Regions from separate parts of the Pseudomonas sp. SB113 genome, predicted to be linked through region 3. Evidence: riboswitches for the same ligand, from Rfam matches in the RefSeq annotation. Region 3 holds a riboswitch; each other region holds the start of a gene.

What was found. A riboswitch is a leader RNA that binds a small molecule or an ion and turns the genes downstream of it on or off. The one in region 3 is predicted to bind cobalamin.
Region 1: linked by a shared signal. The riboswitch ahead of AB1462_RS26390 (CbtB-domain containing protein) and the one ahead of AB1462_RS22555 (ABC transporter substrate-binding protein) in region 3 are both predicted to bind cobalamin.
Region 2: linked by a shared signal. The riboswitch ahead of cobO (cob(I)yrinic acid a,c-diamide adenosyltransferase) and the one ahead of AB1462_RS22555 (ABC transporter substrate-binding protein) in region 3 are both predicted to bind cobalamin.
Region 4: linked by a shared signal. The riboswitch ahead of cobW (cobalamin biosynthesis protein CobW) and the one ahead of AB1462_RS22555 (ABC transporter substrate-binding protein) in region 3 are both predicted to bind cobalamin.

What each region holds. Positions count from the first base shown of each region.
Region 1 covers NZ_JBFMHW010000027.1:114-5,600, forward strand. The annotation lists gene cobM (precorrin-4 C(11)-methyltransferase) at 220-966, opposite strand; gene AB1462_RS26380 (cobalamin biosynthesis protein) at 1,037-1,429, opposite strand; gene AB1462_RS26385 (CbtA family protein) at 1,426-2,130, opposite strand; gene AB1462_RS26390 (CbtB-domain containing protein) at 2,142-2,330, opposite strand; cobalamin riboswitch at 2,427-2,632, opposite strand; gene AB1462_RS26395 (DUF3320 domain-containing protein) at 2,838-5,487, shown strand, end outside.
Region 2 covers NZ_JBFMHW010000007.1:89,277-94,763, forward strand. The annotation lists gene AB1462_RS11455 (C40 family peptidase) at 74-610, shown strand; gene AB1462_RS11460 (sorbosone dehydrogenase family protein) at 745-2,058, opposite strand; cobalamin riboswitch at 2,158-2,417, shown strand; gene cobO (cob(I)yrinic acid a,c-diamide adenosyltransferase) at 2,490-3,101, shown strand; gene AB1462_RS11470 (cobyrinate a,c-diamide synthase) at 3,098-4,447, shown strand; gene bluB (5,6-dimethylbenzimidazole synthase) at 4,444-5,094, shown strand; gene cbiB (adenosylcobinamide-phosphate synthase CbiB) at 5,091-5,487, shown strand, end outside.
Region 3 covers NZ_JBFMHW010000019.1:9,356-14,842, reverse strand. The annotation lists gene AB1462_RS22580 (DUF6678 family protein) at 1-125, opposite strand, end outside; gene AB1462_RS22575 (hypothetical protein) at 318-542, shown strand; gene AB1462_RS22570 (hypothetical protein) at 539-670, shown strand; gene AB1462_RS22565 (ABC transporter ATP-binding protein) at 762-1,526, opposite strand; gene AB1462_RS22560 (iron ABC transporter permease) at 1,523-2,527, opposite strand; gene AB1462_RS22555 (ABC transporter substrate-binding protein) at 2,524-3,534, opposite strand; cobalamin riboswitch at 3,650-3,844, opposite strand; gene AB1462_RS22550 (DNA/RNA non-specific endonuclease) at 3,881-4,810, opposite strand; gene AB1462_RS22545 (M4 family metallopeptidase) at 4,944-5,487, shown strand, end outside.
Region 4 covers NZ_JBFMHW010000027.1:6,984-12,470, reverse strand. The annotation lists gene cobN (cobaltochelatase subunit CobN) at 1-2,212, opposite strand, end outside; gene cobW (cobalamin biosynthesis protein CobW) at 2,216-3,277, opposite strand; cobalamin riboswitch at 3,370-3,570, opposite strand; gene AB1462_RS26395 (DUF3320 domain-containing protein) at 3,665-5,487, opposite strand, start outside.

The DNA.
Region 1 (5,487 bases), on a different contig from region 3:
AGACGGTATCTACGGGGTTTTACGCGGTGCTGGATAAGACGGTATCTACGCAGGGGGGGGCTCGGCTCAAGATGTGTAGATACCTATGCCCCGATAGCGGCATGTCAGTCGCCTCGTGAGTAGGCTGATGCACCGCCATGGGGGGCAATCCCGCCTTCAAGATATTTTATATTTCTTAATTTAAATCAGTGTATTGCTGTGACTTTTTGAAGTGAATAATCAAGATCGATAAAGGTGCGCATGCCCCGCCCGATACAACGAAGACTCACTGAAACTATCATTCGCCAGCACCCGGCCCACTACAATCAGCGCCGTACGCCGGAAGCCCTTGGCGGCGACTTTGTCGGCAATATCGCTGAGGGTGCCCACGGCCCAATCCTGATCCGGCCATGTCGCCCGGTGCACCACCGCAATCGGGCAGTCCGCGCCATAGTGCGGCAGCAGCTCGGCGACAATCTTCTCCAGATGATTGACCCCCAGGTGAATCGCCATGGTCGTGCCATGCCGGGCCAGGCTGTCGAAGTCTTCGCCGGCCGGCATACTGGTCTTATCGGCGTAGCGGGTCAGGATCACGCTTTGGGCGATGTCCGGCAGGGTCAGTTCGGTCTCCAGCAAAGCTGCACAGGCGGCCACCGCCGTAACGCCGGGAATGATCTGGAAGGGGATGCCCAACTCACGCAAGTAACGGATCTGCTCGCCAATCGCGCCATACAGGCTCGGGTCGCCGGAGTGCACGCGGGCCACATCCTGGCCGTTGGCGTGGGCGCTCTTGATCAGTTCGATGATCTGTTCCAGGTGCAGTTCGGCGCTGTTGACCACCTGTTGCGCCTGATGACCTTCCAGCACCGCCGCCGGCACCAGCGAGCCGGCATAGATGATCACCGGGCAACTGCGGATCAGGCGTTGGCCTTTGACGGTGATCAATTCCGGATCGCCGGGGCCGGCGCCGATGAAGTAGACGGTCATGGAGAATTCCTGTCAAAAAACGGGCGAGCATGAAGATTGCTCATGATCGGGAAGGGCGATTATCGGGATTTTAGCCGGCGCAGGCCAATGCAAAGGTGGCCTGGGCGGTTTTCCGGCGGGTGATCAGCAAGCGGGCAGGACCGCCGCAGAGCTGTTCGGCCAGGGCCAGGGCGGCACTTTCGGCGACGCCGTAACAGCCGGTATGGGCAAACGCGACCGTGGATTTGTGGCTCAGCCGGTCTTCATACGCCGCCAGTTGTGCGGCGCTGAAGCACTGCAATGGCAGATTGAGCAAGCGGGCCAGGGCGAGCACCCCAGGCTCGTCCCGTTTACGGTCAATGCTGGCCAGCGCCGTGACACGCTGGCGCTCGATCCCGCCCTCGGCGAGGGCGGTGTCAAACAGGCCCAGTAGGGTGTCTACATCACAACCCCGCTGGCAGCCCAGGCCGACTACCAGCGTCATGCCGAGTATTGATCGTCGTGGTTGCGGCGGAACAGCCAGGCACTGATCAGGCCGAGGGCCAGCCAGAACGCCACGTTGGTCAACTGCGAAGCGATCTTGAACTGCGCTTCGAGGGCTTGCGGGGCCAGCATCGAATGGGTTTCCGGCTGCGGCGCGCCGATCACATGCGGCACCACCAGGATCGCCGCGCCCAACACTTTCAGCAGCCAGTTGCGACCAAACACGATCAAGGCAATTCCGGCAGCCGTCGAGGCGGCGGTGCCGATCCACCAGATTTGCCGTTGCGCCAGGTCGGCGGCGGCAGTGCCCGGTAGCTCCGGCGGCAGGCCCAGGGTGGGCGCCAGCACAAAGGTCGCGTAACCGGCCAGGCCCCACAGCAAACCCTGGGCCGTGCGGGTAGGCGCGCGCAGGGTATAGAGGCCGGCGAGCATCAGGGCGAAACCGACGGCGACTACCAGGTTGCCGCCGGTGGTCGACAGCACGCGCTGCCAACCGTCTTCCGGCTCCCAGGCTTCGGCATCGTGGGTGTGCGCGGCGGCGCCAGCGGCGTGCTCGTGCACGACTTCGGTCGCGGCCGGGGCTTTTTCAAAGGTTTCCGCCTGCAGAATCAGCGGAGCGACCCAGAAGCTTTGCAGCAGGGTCAGCAGCAGGGCGGCCAGCAAGCCGGTGAACCCTGCGGTTTGCGCAATACGCTTGATCATGTCGGCAGGCCTCAGTGGCACGGGAACGCGGCGCTGTGGCGGGTATCGTGGGCAGCGTTGTGCACCGCCTCGATGTGCGAGAAACCGGCGAAATACACCAGGCACGCGCCGAGGATCGACGCACCGATGGCGGCGGCCAGGCGTTGGCTGAGGGTGGCGGAGCTGCTGGCGGTGTGCGAGGTGCTGCTGATGATCGACATGGCGCGTCCCTTTCAGGTGTCAGGGTGAAACGAGCGCATGCAAACCCTGCGAGCCAGGCACGCAGGGTTTTAACAGCGCCCGCCCACCGCGGGTTTGTTATTGGATGGTATTCGGGCCGGTCTCCGGGCTTGCGAGGGACACTGGGTCTATAAAGCGTCGCCTTCCCATGCCCTACAGGCACAGTGGATCTGACGCTTCACTCGCTTACCGTTGCGGGGGCAGCACCGGACTCGTCATCACGCGATGACTCACCGGTTTCCCGTTTCACCCTTTGAAGGGCACCCGAAACAAGATGTGTAGGAGAGCATGGGTGATGATTTGAGTCAAATATGGCGGCCACGCGCTCCTTATCACGTGTGAAATGCGAAAAATACAATTACCTGGTCGCGTTATCGGGGTTTGATGAAAAAAGCAGTTTCAAAAAGCCTGCACGTCGTTGAGTATGCCCACTCCTTTTGCCTGTATTGCAATGTCGCGTTGCCCCGTTTACCAAGGAGAAGTGGTCCATGACCATCAAGATCGAGGGAGTGATCGCCAACAAGATTGGCTTTGCGTCCCACCAGAATGCTGTCCCAGTTCTGCGCGAACTGATGGTAAATAATGGTGGTGAGGCGGATTACAACGATCTTGAGTTGGAGCTGGTGGCTGACCCGCCTTTCCTGGAAGGAAAAATTTGGCGTATTGATCGCCTAGTCAAAGATTCAACCCTGCATATTTCAGATCGTAATCTGACATTGAACGCCGGCTATCTGGCCGATCTTGCTGAAAGCCTTGCTGCAACGCTTGTTTTGCGACTTCGCTGCAAGGACGAGGTTCTGGTCAGTCAGACCTTCTCTGTGGAACTTCTCGCGAAAAATGAGTGGGGTGGAGTGAGTTCCATGCCGGAGTTGTTGCCCGCGTTCGCAATGCCAAATGACCCAGCAGTTGATCGGATACTCAAATCGGCATCGGACGTACTGCGTCGAGCTGGCAAACCGGATGGTATTGATGGATACGAGCGTAAGTCCCGAGCTCGCACATGGGAGCTGTCTTCCGCTATTTGGTCGGCAGTTTGCGGGCTGAGACTGAGTTATGCGCTACCCCCTGCAAGCTTTGAAACCCGGGGGCAAAAGGTTCGGCCGCCTGGACTTGTCCTGGATGGACGCGTAGCTACGTGCCTGGACACTGCGCTTCTGTTCGCTGGAGCGCTGGAGCAGGCCGGCCTCAATGCGCTCCTGATCCTGACCAAGGGGCACGCGTTCGTGGGTGTCTGGCTTCAACCGCAAGAATTCTCCCAGCTAATTACTGATGAAGCGGCTGCGGTGCGTAAACGTATTGATTTGAAAGAGGCACTGGTTTTTGAAACCACGCTAGCCACTCAATTTCCGGTTCCGAGCTTCAGTCAGGCAATCAATGCTGCTGAGCGACAAATCAATGATGAAGATTTCATCATGGCCATTGATTTGCATCGCGCACGTATGCAACGCATCCGACCTCTCGCAACTTCAGTGTCTGCCATCAAACCGGATGCTGACCAAGAGACGGCGCCTGTGCCAGAAGGCTTGGAGATTGCTCCGCCACTGCCACCATTTGATGTTGAGATCTCTACCGATTCGGATTCACCCGCCGGTAAATTAACGTTATGGCAACGCAAGCTCTTGGATTTGACCACCCGCAATCGGCTCCTGCATTTGCCGGACAGCGCCAAGGGTGTACGGCTGATTTGTCCTGATCCAGCTGAACTGGAAGATCAGTTATCCAGCGGTAAACGCATTCGAATCGTCTCTGTGCCAGACCTTGAGGCGGGTGGTAGGGATGCTGCGCTGTATGAGCAGCAGAATCGTGAAAGCCTGCGCGACGAGTATGCGAGGGCGGCTCTGGCCAGGGGCGAGGTGCTCGCTACACTTGAGAAAGCCAAGCTTGAAGTCGCCATGATCGACTTGTATCGCAAGGCCCGCAGCGATCTCGATGAGGGCGGCGCGAATACCTTGTTTCTCGCCTTGGGCTTTCTGAAATGGAAAAAAGCCGCGGATGACCAGAAGAGCTATTCAGCACCGTTGATTTTGCTGCCGGTCAAACTTGATCGTAAAAGTGCTTTGTCCGGCGTGACGATGACGTTGCTGGAAGATGAGCCGCGCTTCAACCTGACCTTGCTTGAGTTACTGCGACATGATTTTGAACTGGTCATCCCTGGTTTGGATGGTGAGCTACCAGCGGATGACAGCGGTATTGATGTGGCTGGTATCTGGAACATGGTGAGGCGCGCTGTCAGGGATGTGCCGGGATTCGAGGTCACTACAGAACTCGTACTGGGGACATTTTCATTCGCCAAGTACCTTATGTGGCAAGACTTGGCAGCCCGTTCAGACCAGTTGCTGAAGAGTCCGATGGTCAAGCACCTGTTGGAGCGAAGCCTGGGCGGTGGCGGTTATGCGACCTCTGGAGAGTTTCCGCAGCCCCACGAGTTGGATCGAAAGATCAACCCTGCGAATTTATTTACCCCACTACCAGCGGACTCCTCTCAACTTTCTGCTGTGGTTGCGTCATCCAGTGGTTGTGATTTTGTACTCGATGGGCCGCCAGGCACAGGTAAATCCCAAACTATTGCCAACATGATTGCGCACAACCTTGCGCTCGGACGAAGGGTGTTGTTTGTTGCTGAAAAGATGGCCGCTCTTGATGTGGTGTATAGGCGGCTTGAAGAAAAGGGGCTGGGTGAGTTTTGCCTCGAGCTTCACTCGAGTAAGACGTCCAAGGTTGAAGTACTCAAGCAGCTCGAACGCGCCTGGGATGTTCGTGATGCCCTGAGTGCGGATGAATGGGCTAACGAAGCGGCCAAGCTGCATAAGCTGCGAAACCGGCTCAATCAAATTGTCGAGTTGCTCCATCAACGCTCACCCAACGGTCTGTCGGTGCACCAGGCCATCGGGCGGGTAGTACGGGACTGGAACGAGTCGTTGCCGCGATTGACGTGGCCGTCCGGAACGGTTCACGACTCGCACACTTATTTGATGATGAAAGAGTTGGCGCGACGTCTCGACTTGAACGGTCAGGCCGCGCGTGAGCTGTCGAAAGATTTTGCGCTGATGGCGCCTACAGATTGGTCGAATGGATGGCAAGAGGCGATTGTCGCTGCCGCACAAGAGATGCCAGGGAAAATCGAACGACTCAAAGTCG
Region 2 (5,487 bases), on a different contig from region 3:
GAGCTTTGCTTGCGCGTTCTGGTTTTCAGCGTTCGGCAGCGATAGCCGCATCCAGACCAGGATTGTTCTGCACATGTCGACCTCAGCCCGCCTGATCCTTATTCTCTGCGCCGCGCTTATCAGCGCCTGCGCCAGCCGGCCGCCACCCGCTCCCGTTGCGGTCAAGCCCAAGCCGCTATTCAACTATTCCACCCAGAATTTCTCGCCTGCGGCCGAAGACGTGCTCTTTCGTGCGCTGGGCCTGGTCGGCACGCCTTACCGTTGGGGCGGCAACACGCCGGACTCGGGTTTTGATTGCAGCGGCCTGATCGGCTTCGTCTTCCGCGACGCCGCCGGCATCTCCCTGCCGCGCACCACCCGCGAACTGATCGTGATGCGCGCCCAGGATGTCAGCGAGCAGAACCTGCAGACCGGCGACCTGCTGTTCTTCGCCACCGGTGGCGGTTCCCAGGTCAGCCACGCCGGGATCTATGTGGGTGAAGGCCGCTTTGTCCATGCGCCGCAAACCGGCGGTACGGTGAAGCTGGATACTTTGTCCAAGGCGTATTGGCAGAATGCCTACCTGAGCGCCAAGCGTGTGTTGCCGGCCAATCTGGCACGCAACCCCTGAACCAAACACCGAACTAAATGTGGGAGGGGGCTTGCTCCCGATAGCAGTGGGTCAGGCACAGATACTGTGACTGATACTTCGCTATCGGGAGCAAGCCCCCTCCCACATTGGTTTTATGTTGCGTCTGGGGGCGTTTATTTAGCCGCCGACACCCGCCACACCTTATTCCCCACGTCATCCGCCACCAGCAAATCCCCTTGCTGATCAATCACCACGCCCACCGGGCGGCCCATGGCTTTCTCATCTTTATCGAGGAACCCGGTCAGCACATCCACCGGCTGGCCTTTAGGCTGGCCTGCCTCGAACGGCACGAAGATGACCTTGTAGCCACTGTGCGGCTTGCGATTCCACGAACCATGCTGTCCGATGAACGCGCCATTGCTGAACGGCGCCGGGAGTTTGCTGCCCTCGGCAAATGTCAGGCCCAAAGAAGCGGTGTGAGGCCCGACCGCATAGTCCGGCGCAATTGCCTTGGCGACCAGGTCCAGGTTTTGCGGTGTGACGCGCACATCCACATGCTGGCCGTAATAGCTGAACGGCCAGCCGTAGAACCCGCCGTCCTTGACCGAGGTGATGTAGTCCGGCACCAGGTCGCTGCCGATCTCATCGCGCTCGTTTACCGCTGTCCATAGCTTGCCGCTCTGGGGTTCCCAGGCCATGCCGTTAGGGTTACGCAGGCCGGAAGCAAAAATGCGGTGCTGGCCGCTGGCGCGATCCACTTCCCAGATGGCCGCCCGGCCCTGTTCCGCTTCAAGGCCGTTTTCGCCGACGTTACTGTTGGAGCCGACGCTCACATACAGTTTGCTGCCGTCCTTGCTGGCGACCACGTTCTTGGTCCAGTGGTGATTGATGCTGCCGCCCGGCAGGTCGACCACCGTGGTGCCAGGTGCCTTGATCGCGGTTTCGCCCGCTTGATAGGGGAAGCGCAGCAGCTTGTCCGAATCGGCCACGTACAGGTCATTGCCGACCAGTGTCATGCCGAACGGTGAGTTGAGGTTTTCCAGGAACACCGTGCGGGTCTCGGCGACGCCATCGTGATCGGCATCGCGCAGCAGGGTGATGCGGTTCGGGCTTGGTACCCCGGCGCCGGCACGGCCCATGACCTTCTCCATGACCCAGCCGCGAATGCCCGTGGAATCGTCCGGCTTGGGCGGCGCATTGGTTTGCGCCACGAGCACATCGCCGTTGGGCAGCACATACAGCCAGCGCGGGTGGTCCAGGCCTTCGGCGAACGCCGCCACTTGGGTGCCGGCCGCGGCTGTCGGCTTCACGCCCTCTGGCCAGCCGATTGCCGGGGCGATGTTCACGGTGGGGATCAGGGTTTTGTTCGGCTCTGGTAGCTGGGGCGACGGCCCGGTGCCATCGGACACCTGCAGGGTGGAGCTTTCACCGCAGGCGGCGAGGCTGCCGGCGAGCATGATGAGTAGGGCGAATCTGGTTTTTTGCATGGTGTTCTCCTTGATACCTGTAAGGGTAGAGGAGAGCGGCGGTGCGATGGTTCAAGTGCAAGGCCAGCTTTAATTGACGCTCCACCCCCAACCCACTAACCTTCGCGGCTTGTTCCAGGTGCTCTGTGACCCATGGGTCGACAGAGTGAAACAGGGAAGCCGGTGAGTGAGCGCACTTGTACACAGTGCTGCCGCGATTCCGGCGCTGCCCCCGCAACGGTAAATGAGTCAAGACGGTGCCTTTTGCCACTGTATCGCCCGCGATATGGGAAGGCGCGCCGTCGGCGTGTTCGCGCTGTAGATGAGAACAAGCGCGCCACTCATGAGCCCGGAGACCGGCCTGGATCATCCAACAGCATCACGGTGGGCGATGCTTGGCTGTCTGTTTTTTCCTGCCTGCCGTTTTTGTCCAGCCCCAACGGAGAGCTGCCATGACCGATACCCCCGACCGCGACGAACGCCACCTGGCGCGCATGCTGCGCAAAAAAGCCGTGATCGACGAGCGCATCGCCAATTCCCCCAATGAGTGCGGCTTGCTGCTGGTGCTGACCGGCAACGGCAAAGGCAAGAGCAGCTCGGCATTCGGCATGCTCGCGCGCGCCATGGGCCACGGCATGCAGTGCGGTGTGGTGCAGTTCATCAAGGGGCGCAACAGCACCGGTGAGGAGTTGTTCTTCCGCCGCTTCCCCGAGCAAGTGCGTTTCCACGTGATGGGCGAAGGCTTCACCTGGGAGACCCAGGATCGCCAGCGTGATATCGCCGCCGCTGAAGCCGCCTGGGCCGTCTCCCGTGAACTGCTGCAAGACCCCACCATCGGCCTGGTGGTGCTGGATGAGCTGAACATCGCCCTCAAGCATGGCTACCTGGACCTCGATCAGGTACTCAGCGACCTGCAGGCCCGTCCGCCGATGCAGCACGTGGTCGTCACCGGCCGTGGCGCCAAGCCTGAATTAATCGAGATGGGCGACACCGTCACCGAAATGGGCATGCTCAAGCACGCGTTCCAGGCCGGTATCAAGGCACAGAAGGGCGTCGAACTTTGAATCAGCCCCGTCATTGCCCGGCCGTCCTGATCGCCGCACCGGCGTCCGGCCAAGGCAAAACCACCGTCACCGCCGCGCTCGCCCGTTTGCACCGCAACCTGGGGCGCAAGGTGCGTGTGTTCAAATGCGGCCCGGACTTCTTGGACCCGATGATCCACGAGCGCGCCAGCGGTGCGCCGGTGTATCAATTGGACATGTGGATGGTAGGCGAGCAGGAAAGTCGCCGCCTGCTGTGGGAAGCGGCGGGGGAGGCCGACCTGATCCTGATCGAAGGTGTGATGGGCCTGTTCGATGGCACGCCGTCCAGCGCCGACCTGGCGCGGCATTTCGGCGTGCCGGTGCTCGGTGTCATCGACGGCACCGCCATGGCCCAGACCTTTGGCGCCCTGGCCCTCGGCCTGGCGCGCTATCAGCCGGACCTGCCGTTCGCCGGGGTGCTGGCCAACCGCGTCGGCACCCTGCGCCATGCGCAACTGCTGGAAGGCAGCCTGACCGAAGGCCTGCGCTGGTATGGCGCATTGTCCCGCGAAACCGGGATCGAACTGCCCAGCCGCCATTTGGGCCTGGTGCAGGCCAGCGAGCTGAACGATCTCGACGTGCGCTTGGACGCCGCCGCCCAGGCATTGGGCAGCAGCTGTGAAGTCGCATTGCCGCCACCGGTGACCTTCGCCGCACCAGCAGTGATCGAGGCCGAGCCGTTACTGGATGGTGTGCGCATTGCGGTGGCCCGTGACGAAGCCTTCGCCTTCACCTATGGCGCCAGCCTCGACCTGTTGCGGGCGATGGGCGCCGAGTTGCGCTTCTTCTCGCCGCTGCATGATCGCCAATTGCCCGACGCCGACAGCCTCTATCTGCCCGGCGGTTACCCGGAACTGCACCACCAGGCGCTGTCGGAAAACACCCTGATGCTTGAAGCCATTCGTAACCACCATGCCGCCGGCAAACCCTTGCTCGCCGAGTGCGGCGGCATGCTCTACCTGCTGGATTCGCTCACCGATGTCGACGGCACCCGCGCCGAACTGGTCGGCCTGCTGCAAGGCGACGCGGTGATGCAAAAGAAACTCGCGGCCCTGGCCCTGCAAAGCGTAGAGCTGCCGGAAGGCGTGCTGCGCGGGCACACGTATCACCATTCCCTGACCAGCACCGAGTGCCAGCCGATTGCCCGTGGCCTGAGCCCGAACGGTGGGCGCGGTGCCGAAGCGGTCTTCCGACAGGGGCGGATGACGGCCTCTTACGTGCACTTCTATTTCCCCTCGAATCCGACGGCGGTAGCCGCCTTGTTTGCACCGGACCGAGCTGAAACCCTATCCACTGTGGGAGGGGGCTTGCCCCCGCTAGGGCCATGACCGACAACGCTTTCCCCCAGGCCGACCGCGACGCCGTCTACCGCGCCATCGCCGAACGCCGCGACATGCGCCACTTCAGCGGCGGCGTGGTCGCCCCCGAATTGCTGCATCGCCTGCTCCAGGCCGCGCACCAGGCCCCCAGCGTTGGCCTGATGCAGCCCTGGCGGTTTATCCGCATCAGCGACCGCGCGTTGCGAAGCCAGATTCAACACCTGGTGGAAGAAGAGCGCGTGCGCACCGCCGAGGCATTGGGCGAGCGCTCCGACGCGTTCATGCAGCTCAAGGTCGAAGGTATCCACGATTGCGCCGAAGTGCTGGTGGCGGCGTTGATGGATGACCGTGAGCGCCACATCTTCGGACGGCGCACCCTGCCGGAAATGGACCTGGCGTCGCTGTCCTGTGCGATCCAGAACCTGTGGTTGGCTGCCCGGGTCGAGGGGCTGGGCATGGGCTGGGTCTCGCTGTTCGAACCCCAGGCCCTGGCCGACCTGCTGGGCCTGCCGCCCGGCGCGAAACCCCTGGCGGTCTTGTGCCTGGGGCCGGTGACGGAATTTTACCCGGCACCGATGTTGCAGCTCGAAGGCTGGACCGAGCCTCGGCCGTTGAGTGACATGTTGTATGAAAATGCGTGGGGAGTGAGTCAATGAGTGTGGCCTTGCTGTGTGTCGCCGCGGTGGCGCTGGATGCGCTGTTGGGCGAGCCCAGGCGCTGGCATCCGCTGGTGGCGTTCGGTAATTTTGCCGGGCGCATCGAGCAGCGTTTCAACAGCGGTGGCCGTGGCTGGCGCAGCCATGGCGTGACCGCATGGTTTATCGCCGTGGTGCCGTTGACCCTGCTGGCTACCGCGTTGTCGTGGGCGCCGTATATCGGCTGGGTACTGGAGATCCTTGCGTTGTATTGCGCCCTCGGCATGCGCAGCCTCGGCGAACATGTGATCCCGGTGGCCCAGGCCCTGCGCAGCGATGACCTCGACGCGGCCCGCACGCGCGTGAGCTACCTGGTCAGCCGCCAGACCAGCGAGCTGGACCGCACCGAAGTCG
Region 3 (5,487 bases):
TTGTTCGCCGCGCTTGCCAGGTTTCTCGCTGCAACGGTGGCCTGGATGATCTTCCGGTTTTTATCATTCTGTCGGGCGCCGGGCCCTGGTAGCTCACTCATATTCATCGCTGTCGACTCACTCATTCGATTGACACGTCACTGCGCGGCCCCAGCCATTGGATGGCGATCCAGGATATTGATTTTTCTTTTTTGTGCCGCTCGGAATTGTCTGAAAGGGTTACCTGATTATCTTCGTCGTAAGCGGATAGGCAACTTAAAGCTGATCACATGGTCAGGTTTGTCCGATACTCCTCTCCCATATAGAAGGACCCCACCATGCGCACATACACCCTGAACTACCTGTTCAACGATGAACCCCGTAGCCATGTGTTCGAACTCAAGCATCCTGAATTGCCCTTGCATGATGCGGCGTTGCACTTGCTGCAGTTGCATTTCGGTGATGCGGAGAATGGCCTGATCATGCCCCCTGCGGATGCGACCCCGGAGGAGATTCTGGAGCAGGCGAAGTGGGTGGGGATTACGCAGATTGAGGTTGTATGAACCCAAGGCCGACCATTCAGGCCGTCAGCGCAGCCGACATCCCTGAAACGCTGATCTTCGTCCTGCAGGCCCGTGCCGAGCTTTTCCCGATGCTCAGCGCAGCCGGGATGCCGACGGACCTGGCGTGATTTGAAGCAACCTATGTACACCCATCCGTTTCTACCGGGGGCGATTGGTTTCTGGATTTGCCAAGGGTTTGAGGGAGTGGATATGTGCTGTTCAGTTAGGCCGCAACCGCAGTATCTGCGCCCCATCGAACGGGTCCGTCAGGTAATGCGCCTGCACCCCGAATGTCTCCTGCAAGCGCTGTGGCGTCAGCACGTCCAGCGGCTTGCCCAGCGCTACCAGGCGCCCACGATCCAGTATGGCCAGGCGATCACAGGTCAGCGCCTGGTTCAGATCATGCAGGGCGATCAGGGTGGTCACGGGTAACCCTTGCACACCTTTCAAAATCGCCAGTTGATGCTGGATGTCCAAGTGATTGGTCGGCTCATCCAGCAACAGGATCTGTGGCCGTTGCGCCAGGGCGCGGGCGATGTGCACGCGTTGGCGCTCGCCGCCGGAGAGGCTGCGCCAGGCACGGTGGCTCAGGTGGGTGGCGTCCACGTCGTGCAGGGCCTGGCGCACGATGGCGTCGTCTTCGCTGGACCACGGGCTCAGCGCCGACAGCCACGGTGTACGGCCCAGGGCCACAGCGTCGAACACGCGGATGGCGTCGTCGGTGTCGGCCTGTTGTTCCACCACCGCCAGTTGTTGTGCGATGGCGCGGCGGGACAGGTCGCCCAGGCGTTGGCCGCCCAGGCGCACATCGCCGCTGGCCGGAGTGCGCAGCCCGGCGAGCAGTTTGAGCAGGGTGGATTTGCCGGAGCCATTCGGCCCGACAATCCCCAGGGTTTCACCCAACTGAACCTCCAGGTGAATATCACGCAGCAACTCGGCCTCACGCACCTTGAAGCCCAGGCCGGTGCAACTCAGTACGCTCATCGCGCATTCCTCCGGCCAATCAGGATCAGCGCAAACACCGGCGCGCCCACCAAGGCCGTCACCACGCCGACCGGAATCACCTGGCCCTTGATCAAGGTGCGCGACAGCACGTCTGCCGCGATCAAAAACAATGCACCTCCCAGCGCACTCGCCGGCAGCAGGCGCGAATGCCCGGTGCCGAGCAGCAGGCGCACCGCGTGGGGGATCACCAGGCCGACAAAGCCAATGGCACCGACGATGGACACCATCACTGCGGTCACCAGCGCCGCGCAACCCACCAGCACGAACTGCACGCGGCGCACCGGGATGCCCAGGGACGCGGCCGAATCCGTACCGAAGGTAAACGCATCCAACGCGCGACGATGCCACAGGCATACCGCCAAGCCCGTGACCGCCACCGGCACTGCCAGCCACACCGACGGCCAGCGCACGCCGCTGAGGTTGCCCAGCAGCCAGAACATGATGCCGCGCGCCTGTTCGGAGCTGGCTGATTTGGTGATCAGGAACGCCGTGAGCGCGTTGAACAGCTGCGAGCCGGCGATGCCCGCGAGGATGATCTGCCCGGTGCCGCTGGACGAACCACTGGCCCGCGCCAGCAGGATCACCAGGGCAAACGCCGCCATCGCGCCGACAAAGGCGCCGGCCGAGAGTGAAATCAGGCCGCCGCCCACGCCCATCAGCGCCACCAGCACCGCGCCGGTCGAAGCGCCGGCGCTGATGCCCAGCAGGTAGGGATCGGCCAGTGGGTTGCGCAGCAACGACTGCAAAATCACCCCGCAGGTGGCCAGCCCCGCACCGCAGGCGGCGGCAACCAGGGCGCGGGTGAGGCGGTAGTTCCACACCACGCCTTCATCGATCGGGTCCAACACGTAACCGGCCGCCCACAGTTTGTTGGCGAGCACCTGCAGCACCACCTGGGGCGAGATGGCGGTTTCGCCGATGGCCACGCCGGCGAGCACGGCGATCAGCAATAGCGCCAGGGCGAGTAATGTCCGGATCATTGCGGCAGGTCGTAGCCGTCGATGGCCGTGGCCAGGTGTTCAAGGCCATCGAACATGCGGATGCTGGCTTGCAGCGCCAGGGCGTCGAGGATGATGATGCGGTTGTTTTTCACGGCGTCCATGTTGCGCGTGACCGGGTCGCTGCGCAGGAAGGCGAGTTTCTTTTCATGGTCGTCGGCGGGGTAGCGGCGGCGGTCCATGCGGGCGATCACCAGGAAGGTCGGGTTGGCCTTGGCGATGGTTTCCCAGCCGACGGCGGGCCACTCTTCGTCGGATTGCACCACGTTGTGCAGGCCGAGGGTTTCGAGCATGAACTCGGGGATGCCTTTGTGGCCGGCCACGTACGGGTCGCTGCCCATTTCGGAACTGGAGAACCACACCAGCGCGCTGGCGTGCTTGAGGCCTTTGCTTTGTACGGTGGCCACGGATTTGGTCAACCGCGCCTTGAGCGCGTCGTTCAGTTGTTGGCCGCGATCCTGTACATCGAAGATCTGTGCCAGCTGGCGGATGCTCTTGTAGATCGTCTCGATACGGAACGGCTCCAGCCGCGTGCCGTCGGCGCCCACCAGGTTGTCCTTGCCTTCGCAGTCGGAGGGCAGCAGGTAGGTGGGGATCTTCAGTTCGTGAAACTGCTCGCGGGTGCCGACCACGCCTTGCGGGCCCACGACCCACTCCAGTTCGGCGGCCACCAGTTGCGGGCGCTTGGCGATCACCGCTTCGAAGCTTGGCTCGTTATTGGCAAGGCGCTCGATGCTGTCGTTCTGGGCCTTGAACTGCGGCAACACGCTGTTGAACCACAGCGAAGTGCCCACCACGCGGTCAGCCACGCCGAGGGCATAGAGCATTTCGGTGGCGGCCTGGCCGATGGTCACGCTGCGCGTGGGCGCCTGCTGGAAGGTGAGGGTGCTGCCGCAGTTTTCCAGCGTCAGCGGGTAATGCGTGGGTGCGGCGTGGGCCAGGGCGCAGAAACCCAGGCCGCCGATCAGGGCGGTAACGCGTGGCAGCATGCGGCAATCTCCGTGTGGACCGTACGTGTAAACAGGGGAGGTACGGTTCGGAAATACGCCCTCGAACGCTGCCGAACGGGCAGGCAAGGATGTCCTTCCCGGACACCCCGCCGGTTAGTGATTGTGCTGGGCCGGCAGGTCTCCTGACTGATGCGTCATCGCCACGCTCCGGCCTTCCCGGACGCGGTCCAGTGGCAGTGGGGAGCAGGCTCGGCACCTACAGTTGCGGGGGCAGCTTCGATTGACGCGCGATACCGCGCTTCGAATTCCCTATTAGTCCCGTTCGGGAACCGGCGCGGTATGGTAGTTGATTAGGACGAGGCGATACAGCCCGGAGAGCGCCCGATCAAAGACGAATATCCTCAGGCCCTCGGATCAGCGCTTCAATCCGCGTGCCCGTGGCGCGCTCTTCGTTGCTGAAACCGTCGTAGTCCGCGAGGTTGGCGAAACGGATGCCGGTCAATTGTTCTATCTGGATCACGCTGCGTTGGTAGGTCCTGACCTGGCCGAACATCAGGTCGAGCTGACCCAGTTCGCGGCTTTGGTCGATCATGTAGGCACTGGCGGAGGGCTTGCCGTCGTCGCTGAGGTAGGCCACCACTTTCCAGAACGCCTTGGGGATTCTGATGCCACGGTAGAGGCGATCGTCGTCGGCGAACACCGGGCCGCTGAACACCGTTGCCCGGGCTTTCCAGCGTTGCGTATTGTTGAGAATGTAGTCTTCGAGTTCCAGCCAGGTCTTTTGGTTGAACCCGCTCATCTGCGGCGAGCAGTTGGTGAAATGGAAGGTGTCGATGTTGGCTGTTTTTGCCTCATCGCCCCAGTTCGGGTCCTGCCGGCGCACCAGGTGGCCGCGATCCAGTCCATTGTTGGTGTAGAGCACTTCGCCCACCTGCGCGCTGATCGGCAGGCGACCATCGTAGGCCCAGGTGTCGTTGCTGCGGATAATCTCCACATGCTGCCCGCCGTCGATATTGACGCCCACGTAGAGCGCCAGTCGTCGGGAACGTGACATCGTCACCGAGAAATGCGTGTAGTCCAGCCGCAGCGGTTGTACGTCATCCGCCAATGCCTCATCGGCGCTGGGCCAGGGCACCGCGAAGCTGCTGAGAAAATCCTCGGCGTAGCCCTGTCGGTCCTGTAGATCCTTGGCGGGGGTGACACGGGGCGTCGCCGCCCGGGCTTCCAAAAGGCTGGGATTGACCGCGATCAACGGGCGCAGATCGGCGAGTCTTGGGCGGTGCGAAAGGTCGATTTTGGCTTTACGTGCGGGCATCGGTAGTTCCTCGCGGTCCTTGGATAAACACGACTGCAACATAGCTTCATGACAATTTGGGCCAAGCAGTCACCGTCGGCTACCCTGAAACGGTTACCCGGACGTTCGCCACACGCCAACAAGGAGCCAGCCTATGTGTGTTCGCCAACAGCGCAACCCGATTTTTTGCCTGATCCCGCCGTATATGCTCGACCAGATCGCGCGCAACGGTGATAAAGCCCAACGCGAGATCGCGCTGCGTACCCGTGCCAAAGACAGCACCTTCCGCTCGCTGCGTATGGTCGCGGTGCCGGCCAGGGGGGCCGCCCATATGGCCCTGGCCATGGGCGCCGACAAACGGCGCTCGATCTACAGCGCCGAGGGCAGCGACAGCCTGCCTGGCAAGCTGATCCGTGGCGAAGGCCAGCCCGCCAGTGGTGACGCCGCAGTGGACGAAGCCTACGACGGGCTGGGCGCCACGTTCGATTTTTTCGACCAGGTCTTTGATCGCAACTCCATCGACGATGCCGGCATGGCGCTGGACGCCACCGTGCACTTTGGCCAGAACTATAACAATGCGTTCTGGAACTCGACCCAGATGGTGTTTGGGGATGGCGATCAGCAGCTATTCAATCGGTTCACAGTGGCGCTTGACGTGATTGGCCATGAATTGGCCCACGGTGTCACCGAGGATGAGG
Region 4 (5,487 bases), on a different contig from region 3:
CCAATTCGAAGGCTTTGGCCAATACGCGCAGCAGGCTCGATTGCGGGCCACGGCCATCGCCACGGGGGATGCGCAACAAGGCCAGCAAGGTGTCGATACGTAAGCGCCCCTGGGGCGACTCACCAAAGATATGCAAGCCGTCGCGGATCTGCGATTCCTTCAAGTCACACAGGTAAGTGTCCAGGCGCGGCAGCCAGACCGCCGCATCGACGTCGCCGCCCAGTTCAAGCTCCTGGTCGATACGGGTTTCGCGCACCAACTGGAGGATGTCTTTTTGCAGCTCGCGGGCCCGGCGTGGGTCGAGCAGTTGGGCTTCGTAGTATTCGTCCGCCAACAGCTCCAGATTTCGCAACGGGCCGTAGGTTTCGGCGCGGGTCAGCGGCGGCATCAGATGGTCGATGATCACTGCCTGGGTGCGCCGCTTGGCCTGGGCGCCCTCGCCCGGGTCGTTGACGATAAACGGGTAGATGTTCGGCAGCGGCCCCAGCAGCGCATCCGGCCAGCAGTTTTCCGAGAGCCCCACGCCCTTGCCCGGCAGCCATTCCAGGTTGCCGTGCTTGCCCACATGGATCACGCCATGGGCGCCGTAGGTGTGGCGCAACCAGAAGTAGAACGCCAGGTAGCCATGGGGCGGCACCAGGTCCGGGTCGTGGTACACCGCGCTGGCATCCACCTGGTAACCCCGGGCCGGCTGGATGCCAACGAAGGTCAGGCCCAGGCGCAGGCCGGCGATCATCAGGCGGCCGTCGCGGAACATCGGATCGTTTTGCGGCGCGCCCCAACGCGCCAGCACCGCCTGGCGATTGGACTCAGGCAAGCGCTGGAACATCGCTTCGTAGTCGTCCAGGCCGAGACTTTGATGGCAGGGGCGCAGGTCGAGGCTGTCAAGATCGTTGGTGACGCCGCCGAGCAGGTCATGGATCAGCGCAGTGCCGCTTGCGGGCAGTTGAGCCGGCACCGGATAACCTTCGGCTTGCAGGGCACGCAGGATATTCAGCGCGGCAGCCGGGGTGTCCAGGCCCACGCCATTGCCGATGCGGCCGTCGCGGGTCGGGTAGTTGGCGAGGATCAGGGCGATGCGTTTATCCGCATTCGGCACCCGCGCCAGTTCGACCCAACGGCGCGCCAGCTCGGCAACAAAATCCATGCGTTCGGGGGCTGCGCGGTAGCACACCACGTCCGACTGGCTGCGCTCGCTGCGCCAGGCCAGATCCTTGAAGCTGATCGGCCGGCTGATAATCCGCCCGTCCAACTCGGGCAAGGCAATGTGCATCGCCAGGTCGCGAGGGCCAAGGCCTTGCTCGCTGGCCTGCCAGCCTGGCTGGTTGTCCTGGGCGCAAATCGCCTGGATCACCGGGATATTGCGGCGAAACGGGCGCAAATGTGGGGCTTCCGGGCTGGATTGGGCAAACCCGGTGGTGTTCAGGATCACCGCCGCGCCGACCTCATCCAGCAGGTCCTCGACTACCGTCAGGCAGCCGGGTTCTTTCAAGCTGGCCACCGCCATCGGCAACGGATTAAGACCCGCCGCCTGCAAACGCTGGCAGAACACGTCGATAAAACCGGTATTGGCCGCCTGCAAGTGCGAGCGGTAGAACAGCACCGCCGCCACGGGCCAATCCGCGTGCCAATCCGTCTGCCAGTCATTGAGGCGAGGGTTAGCTTTATGCGGGTGATAAATCGCCGTGCGCGGCAGGGTTTGCGGCTCGGCCCAGGCATAGTCACGCCCCAGGTAGGCGCTGGCCAGGCAGCGATAGAAGTCCAGGGCATTGCCCAAACCGCCCTGGCGCAGGAAGTGCCACAGGCGGTCGCGCTGTTCGGCATTCACCGTGCTCAGGCCGCTGAGTTCCGGGTCCGGGCGATCATCCCCCGGCACCAGGATCAGGGTGACGCCGCGCTCGGCCAGCGCCACCAGACGCTCGATGCCGTAGCGCCAGTAACCGATGCCGCCATGCAGCGAAATCAGGATGACCTTGGCGTGGCGCAGCACCTCATCCACATACAGGTCGACCGACGCGTGGTTCTGCACCTGCATCGGGTTGGCCAGGCGCAGGCTGGGGTAGTCCTCGGGCAACTGCTGGGCCGCTTCGGCCAGCAGCGCCAGGCTGGAATCGCCGCTGCACAGGATCACCAGCTCGGCGGGGGTTTGGCCAAGGTCGGCAATATTGTCGTCCGCGACGAAACCACCGGGCTGAGTCCTGAGCAGGTGCATGGGTTAAACGCTGAGGGCGGCGCGCAGTTGCGCTTCGAGGCCCGCCGCGTCCAGCTCCTGGCCGATCAGCACCAGCCGCGTGATGCGCGCTTCATCGGCGCCCCAGGCACGGTCGAAGTGCTTGTCGAAACGCATGCCCACGCCCTGGATCAGCAGGCGCATCGGCTTGTTCGGGATGGCGGCGAAGCCCTTGACGCGCAGGATGCCGTGCTGAACCACCAACTGAGTCAGGGCGTCGAGCAGCAGCGCCTCGTCGGCTTGGGGCAGGTCGATGGAGATCGAATCAAACGCGTCGTGATCGTGGTCGTCTTCACCTTCATGGTGATGATCGTGATGGCTGTGGCGAGCGTCGATGTGCTCCTCGGAGCCGGCACCCAAGCCGATCAGCACGTCCAGGGGCACGCGACCGCTGCTGGCTTCGATGACCTTCACCGCCGGCGGCAGCTCCTCGGCAACTTCCAGGCGTACACGGGCCAGGTCTTCGGCGCTGATCAGGTCGGACTTATTGAGGATCACCAGGTCGGCGCTGGCCAGTTGGTCGGCAAACAGCTCGTGCAGCGGCGATTCGTGGTCCAGGTTCGGGTCGAGTTTGCGCTGGGCATCGACCTGATCCGGGAACGCGGCGAAGGTGCCGGCGGCCACGGCCGGGCTGTCGACCACGGTGATGACCGCATCAACCGTGCAGGCATTGCGGATTTCCGGCCATTGGAAGGCCTGTACCAAGGGTTTTGGCAGGGCCAGGCCCGAGGTTTCGATGAGGATATGGTCGAGGTCGCCGCGACGGGCGACCAGTTCGCGCATCACCGGGAAGAATTCTTCCTGCACGGTGCAGCACAGGCAGCCGTTGGCCAGCTCGTAAACACGGCCGTTGGCCTCTTCTTCGGTGCAACCGATGGAGCACTGCTTGAGGATCTCACCGTCGATGCCCAGCTCGCCGAACTCGTTGACGATCACCGCAATACGACGCCCCTGGGCGTTGTCGAGCATATGGCGCAGCAAGGTGGTTTTGCCCGAGCCGAGGAAGCCGGTAACGATGGTGACGGGAAGTTTGGCTAGTGTTTTCATCGGATGCCCTTTGGGGCGGGCATACGGGACGATAGGCCCTGCGACGGCGCGCAGCAGCAGATTTCGTCACCGGATCACCCCGCCCGGTTGAATTGGAAAATCGGTAGCGAGGCAGGTCTCCTGGCTTGGGGCTTGCGGGTCTTGCGACCGGCGCCGACTGCGCCTTCCCGCCGCAGTGGCAGTGGCGTGGCAGTCAGATAAACCCTTCACAGTTGCGGGGGCAGCCGCGGCTTGAACCGCGTTCCCTTCTTAGCTTCGGCCTGGGCCGAAGAACCTCGAGGGTGCAAGGCTACGCAGTGCGCGAGAGATGGTCAATGTCGGCGACTTTTACTTGACTACCCCTGAAGAAACGACCGAGAAGGCTTGCCCCCACGCTATACCTCGTGATTAGAAATCAGCAGCAGACCTTACGACTGACTCGATCCGCTCACGCCCTGCACTCGTCAAACGCTTCACACCAAATGTCTTGGCAATTTCCGAAGGCTGGTCACCTGATGAAATCAAAGAAGCCACTAACAACAACTCTTCAGCAGCTATTTCTTCGACAGAGCGAGCATCGTCAAGTGCACCTGGTGTTCGATATAGGTTCCAATTCAACACATCGCTTTGCGAGTGCCAGACGAACTGCCCTTCCACCGGGTCGCTTTTCAAATGGTGATGCTGCTCGGTCAATTCAAGAACACGCTCCCGGATCAAGCGGCCAGACCTTTGGAATCCATGCGCCCTTGCAATTCGCTGTACCAATAACGAATCCAGAATCGGCGCCTCATGGATCAGCACATGGGAAATCAGATCTTTCAGAACCGGATCGTATGCTTCGGAGTAAAACGCATCCGCGCGAATCCTATCACTCACGCTGGTGAAATCCGTGACTCGATATTCACCTTTGACAGCAGGGTGGACTGAAACAGAGACTGCCCTGGCAACTTTGAGCTCCGGAGGTTCGTTTATCGTCAGGTCACTCACAGAAGCTGCAATAACATCCTCTACCTGATCCTGGGCGGACAGAGATGAATCCCTGTCGACGAGTGTCAATGGAGGAATGAATACCTGGGGCTCTTCATAAACAACCACTTCAGGGGTGGCCCGGGATTCAACCAGCAGCGCTTCAAGAGCTGCGTGCAGGCGATCCAAAGCTGCGGACTTGTCGATCCACCAATCGGTGGACCACAACCGCACCAGATTCCAGCCCAGGCCTTTCAGAATCGCGCTTCGCACCTTGTCACGGTCACGCGCCGTCGCCGCGCTGTGATAAGTGGCACCATCACATTCGACGCCAGCAAGGTAATCACCGGGGCGGTCTGGATGCACGATGCCCAAATCAAGACGGAAGCGGGATACGCCAATTTGCGGAACGACTTGCCAGCCTTTGCGCCTCAAACCTTGGGCAACAGCTTCTTCAAATGGAGAGTCGTACCCACCTACCGAGCCCTGTATCGCTTCGGCTAGCGCTCTCGGCCCCCGCTGAGCAAACTCAATGAAGTGCTTTAGATCACGTACGGCTCTTGCATTGGTGCGATTCAAGTCGATCATCGAAGCATCAAAAGATGAAAAGACCAGCATTTCCCGGCGAGCGCGAGTTATTGCTACGTTCAATCGACGCCAGCCGCCCTCTTTGTTCAGGGGACCGAAGTTCATCGACATGACTTGAGCGCCGGGTTCGGTTGGCCCATACCCAATGCCGAGCATAATCAAATCGCGCTCATCGCCCTGTACGGTTTCCAGGTTTTTGACTACCACCGGCTCAGGTTGATCATCTTGAAAAAACGGCTCAATTTGCGGGAATTGTTGCCGCGCTTTATCCAGCAGGTCGGTAATCAGTCGTTGTTGATCGCTGTTAAGCGTGATGATGCCAATTGTATGACCCGCAGCGATAAAGGCCGGATCCGTCAAGCGCTTAACCGTTTCGGCGACGATGGCCTCGGCCTCGGCCTGGTTATTACGGCCCTTGCCCTTCGCATACACCCCGTCAACACGCCGCCACTCGACGGTGCTCGCACGCGTTTGCGCGGCTGGGAATGTAATCAAGTTGCTGTCGTAATAACGATGATTGGAAAATGCGATCAAGCTCTCGTGACGGCTACGGTAGTGCCAACTGAGGCTGTGACTTGGGATACCTGCACCCAGACATTCGTCAAGAATGCTTTCCATATCTTCCGCAGTGTCGTCCTCAGAGGCGGATGCCGCACGATTGAAGAAGTTGGTCGGCG